2 regions of the Bradyrhizobium sp. INPA03-11B genome follow, and region 2 is predicted to be linked to the other one. Evidence: predicted binding sites of a transcription regulator. Region 2 holds the regulator's gene; the other holds the start of a gene.
The links. The regulator LexA, encoded in region 2, represses DNA repair genes until DNA is damaged. The targets are predictions, from matches to a motif close to TGTTCNNNNTGTGTTCNG.
Positions count from the first base shown of each region.

Region 1: a site for LexA is predicted at 1,004-1,021, ahead of QMZ05_RS16670 (YifB family Mg chelatase-like AAA ATPase). Genes of this name have one in related genera too.

Region 1 covers NZ_JASGSR010000034.1:28,956-31,349, reverse strand. The annotation lists gene QMZ05_RS16670 (YifB family Mg chelatase-like AAA ATPase) at 1-953, opposite strand, end outside; gene QMZ05_RS16665 (helix-turn-helix transcriptional regulator) at 1,251-1,559, shown strand; gene QMZ05_RS16660 (hypothetical protein) at 1,547-2,134, shown strand; gene QMZ05_RS16655 (MBL fold metallo-hydrolase) at 2,228-2,394, opposite strand, start outside.
Region 2 covers NZ_JASGSR010000022.1:87,276-89,669, forward strand. The annotation lists gene QMZ05_RS11935 (hypothetical protein) at 1-132, opposite strand, end outside; gene QMZ05_RS11940 (hypothetical protein) at 278-706, opposite strand; gene lexA (transcriptional repressor LexA) at 962-1,666, opposite strand; gene glp (gephyrin-like molybdotransferase Glp) at 1,910-2,394, opposite strand, start outside.

The DNA of each region.
Region 1 (2,394 bases), on a different contig from region 2:
AGCGGCTGGCGCAGCGAATCCAGCACGCGCGGATCGAACTCCGGCAATTCGTCGAGGAACAGCACGCCCTGATGCGCGAGCGAGATTTCGCCCGGCTTCGCGCGCATGCCGCCGCCGGTCAGCGCGGCCATGCTGGCGGAATGATGCGGGCTGCGGAACGGGCGCCGCGCCGTCAACGCGCCGTCGCGGATCTCGCCGGCGACGGAGGCGATCATCGAGACTTCGAGCAGCTCCGATGGCGACAGCGGCGGCAGGATCGACGGCAGCCGCGCCGCCAGCATCGACTTGCCGGCGCCGGGCGAGCCCATCATGAGCAGATGATGCCCGCCGGCGGCCGCGATCTCGAGCGCGCGCTTGGCGCTCTCCTGGCCCTTGATGTCGCGCAGATCGAGCAGCGCTTCCTCGCGCTCATGCACCTTCGGCTGCGGCCGCGACAGCACCTGCGTGCCCTTGAAGTGATTGGCGATCTGGATCAGCGAGTGAGCCGCGATGATCTGGATGTCCGGGCTCGCCCAGGCGGCTTCCGAGCCGCAGGCGGCCGGACAGATCAATCCCTCATCGCGCGAATTGGCGCCGATCGCCGCCGGCAGCACGCCCGCCACCGGTGCGATCGAGCCGTCGAGCCCGAGTTCGCCGAGCACGGTGAAGCCGCTGAGCGCATCCGGCGGGATCGCCCCGATCGCCGCCATCAGGCCGAGCGCAATCGGCAGGTCGTAATGGCTGCCCTCCTTGGGCAGGTCGGCCGGGGCGAGGTTGACGGTGATGCGGCGGGCGGGCAGCGCGAGGCCGGAGGCAATCAGCGCCGAGCGCACCCGCTCGCGCGCCTCCGACACCGCCTTGTCGGGCAGGCCGACGATCGCAAACGCCGGCAGCCCGGGCGCGACCTGCACCTGCACGTCGACCGCGCGAGCCTCGATCCCCTCGAAAGCGACGGTGGAAACCCGCTGGACCATGCTGCCCCTATCTTCCGCCACCCAAGGTAGCGGAGCGGGCCCTCCAGCGCAAGAACATTAAGAGAACATCCGGAGTGGCGGGTCCGGCTCGATGGAAAGCGTCAGTTTGCGGCTGCCACCCGAGGTTGCCTCAGCGGCATGCCTCTGAGTGTGGCCGGTTGGCGCCGTTCCCTGCTGATGTCAGGGAAATCTGGCTCGGAAATCTCCGAAGACCACCCTTGTACGAAAATCGACATAGCCCTATATCGATTATCAAGTATGGGCCAAAAAGGGCCGCACGATCGGGAGACATAAGTGATGGCAAAGAATGTTCGGCTTTCGGGGCCGACCCTTAAGGTGCTGAGGTTCTTTATGGGCGACGTTTCGCGGCCTCGTTCAGGTGCGGAAATTCACCAAGCGACAAGAATCGGCTCTGGGACTCTCTACCCGCTCCTCGTGCGCTTGGAGGAGGCTGGTTGGTTCTTAAGCGAGTGGGAGCAAATCGAGCCTTCGCAAGAGGGTCGTCCCCGCCGACGCTATTACACCATAACTGGTGCAGGCCAGCGTGCAGCGAGGGAGGCACTCGCGCCGCTCCAATGGGAAGGCGCTCTCGCATGGCAATCGTAACGGAAATAATAATCGGCGTTGGCGTGTCGCTGCTCGCGCAGGAAGTCATTGCCAATGCGCCTCGGATCACTCGCTGGCTTGTTATGCGTGCTGTGCGTGGTCTCCCCGAAAAAGATCGCGACCGCTTCTCCGAAGAGTGGCTGTCTCACGCGGAGGAGCTTCCCGGCAGTCTCGCCAAGTTACACCACGGGCTTGCATGTTACGTCCACGGCGTTCGACGCATTGTCCGCTATCGTAACGCACCGGATCTGAGACATCTTAACCGCACCGCGCTTGCTGTGATCCGCCTAAAGGCGTGGGCAGGCCTTCTTCGAGTCGATTTGAAGTTTATCGTTGTTATGGGAGTACGTGGTCAATTCCGTCGTATCAAACTCTCCATGCAAATCAACCGACTGCTTGTATCGACACTGATGCACGGACTGCGGAATGGGCACAGTATTGCCGATGTCCGCACAGCGTTAGACGCGCGGAGCAACGAACTGAAGGAAATCTTTGAGCGGCATCTCGGTACTCGCGTACGACAGGACTCGAAACGCTCAACTACCACCACTGAAAAAGCGGATACAGCGGCATGACCGCTCACGGTTGAGATCGTTGTCGCACCGCCTCGGATGGGTTCGCAAAATGCATCGGGGGCGGCCGGCTGGCCGCCTCCGACACGCTTTCTGTTAAAGATTCATCTGCATCGGCTCGGGATAGTAGTGGAAGCCCTCGCCGGCCTTGGCGACGTGGCCGTAGCCCGGCCAGGCGAAGTGATAGGACATGACAGGCGTCTTGTTCGCGGCCAGCATCTCCAGCAGCTTGACCCGCGAGGCCGCCGCCTGCTTCGGGTCGG
Region 2 (2,394 bases):
GAAGACCGCCTCGGGAAACCGTTCCCAGACCTTCAGGTCGTCGGCCGTGACCGTCAGCCAGCCGAACCGGAACATGTAGCGGCCCGGTTCTGTGACGCGTCCAGCTTTTTGCCATGTGACCTTATCGACCACCGCGCACGTCCTCCGTGCACGATGATGCGCCAAGCCGTCCGCCGACGCAAATCTCCAGATGCGCCCCGGAACCCGACGTCCGGGGTCGCTCGAAATCGCTTAGGTCATCCGCCGCCGAACGGTTCATTCCGCGGCGACGATGCGCTCAACCCAAAAACAGCGACGCGAATGCAGAGGGCCGCCGCTCCACAACCTTCGGCTTCTGCTCGACCGGCGGATGCAGCGCCGGCAGTTGCAGCACGCTGACGCGCTGCCCCTCGACGAGCTGGGTCACCAGCACATGGCTTCCGTCGGGGAATTCGACCGCGTCGTGATGGCGGTCGGGCACGTCGGGCTCGACTTCGTTGAACACGCCGACGCGGAAGTTCATCGTCTTGGTCCAGATCCAGCGGCTGTCGTAGCGAACGTTCTCGGCGAAAGCGAGCTCGGTGCCTGGCAGCATGCAGACCGCGACAGTGGGATCGTTCTCCGAAGCAAAGCCGCGGGTCGACGTGCCGCGGAAGGTCGTCGTGATCAGCGTCTCTCCGACAATGGCGGGGCGCGATGCCACGGCGTGCAGACTATAGTCACACATCGGTTGGCTCCTCATTTCGAGGTAGCGACCCGTGCCTCTCCTTGAGGCATAGGGCCTCTACCAGAGTGGACGATAGCGAACGAGTGTCTGCTCGTTTCTGGGCTATTCTACGACTGGCCTGAGACCGCCTCAATCACAAACACGCGACGCTGCGTGAGAGGTATCGGAGCGCATCGGGCTGGCCGCATGCTGCGCTATCTTCCAAGGAACGATCCGACGTGTTGCTCGTTCCTCGCCGCTGCAAGTATTTGCAACTCAGTACTTGCGATAGAGGCCGATCAGCTTGCCCTGGATGCGGACCCGGTTCGGCGGCAGGATGCGCACTTCATAGGCGGTGTTGGCCGGCTCCAGCGCGATCGACGCGCCGCGGCGGCGGAAGCGCTTCAGGGTGGCTTCCTCCTCGTCGATCAGCGCCACCACGATGTCGCCGGTGTTGGCGACGTCGTTGCGCTGGATCAGCGCCATGTCGCCGTCGAGGATGCCGGCATCGACCATCGAGTCGCCGCGCACTTCCAGCGCATAATGCTCGCCGGCGCCGAGCATGTCGGGCGGCACGCTGATGGTGTGGCTGCGGGTCTGCAGCGCCTCGATCGGCGTACCGGCGGCGATCCGGCCCATCACGGGGACGGCGACCGGACGGTTGCCGTCGTCCTCGGCGACCGGGGGCGTGCTGGTGCGCTTGCCGAGGGTGCCTTCGATGACGCTCGGCGTGAAGCCGCGGCGGCCGTTGCCGCCGCCGGCCGCGAGCTCGGGCAGCTTGATGACTTCGATGGCGCGGGCGCGGTTGGGTAGGCGGCGGATGAAGCCGCGCTCCTCCAGCGCAGTGATCAGGCGGTGGATACCGGACTTCGAGCGCAGGTCGAGCGCATCCTTCATCTCGTCGAAGGAGGGCGGCACGCCGGCCTCTTTCAGACGTTCATTGATGAAACGCAGAAGTTCGTACTGTTTGCGCGTGAGCATCTCGAGTATTCCCCCGGTTGATAGCGTCGTTCGATTCCGAGACTCTTCAGTGGGGCCTGCAGGCCGGGCCTGACCTCAGGAGCATTGTGCTTGTTGCAAGCGCTCCCTGGCGGCCTCCCGTTTGTAGACACCAGCACTCGAAACAAATCATGAACGGACACTATATGTTCGATATGTGTTCTGCAACCACTTAATTTCAGGTGAACGCGCTCGGCAACGCACAATGAGCGGGCCGCGAAAGCCTCACTCAGGCAGCGTCAGGATCTCGCATTCGGTGCCTTTGACAGCCGCCGGCGCAAACGGCGGACGCACGAGAAGTGCCCGTGCCGCAGCGAGATTCCCGAGCAGCGACGAGTCCTGCTGCATGACAGGCGTTGCGATCAGCGTGCCGTCTTCGCGCTCGTCCAGGCGCGCGCGCAGATAGTCCTCGCGCTGATCGTTGGCGGCGAGGTCGCGGCCGAGCAGGGCGCTCGCGCGGCGATGATGAATCGTTTTTCGGCCGCTCAACGCGCGAATCAACGGCACCAGGAACAGGAAGGCGCAGACATAGGACGACACCGGATTGCCGGGCAGGCCGATCACCCGCATCGGCCCTAGCCGGCCGTGCATCATCGGCTTGCCGGGCCGCATCGCGATGCGCCAGAACGCCATCTGGACGCCCTCGGCCTCCAGCGACTTCTTGACGAGATCGTGGTCGCCGACCGAGGCGCCGCCGGTGGTGATCAGGA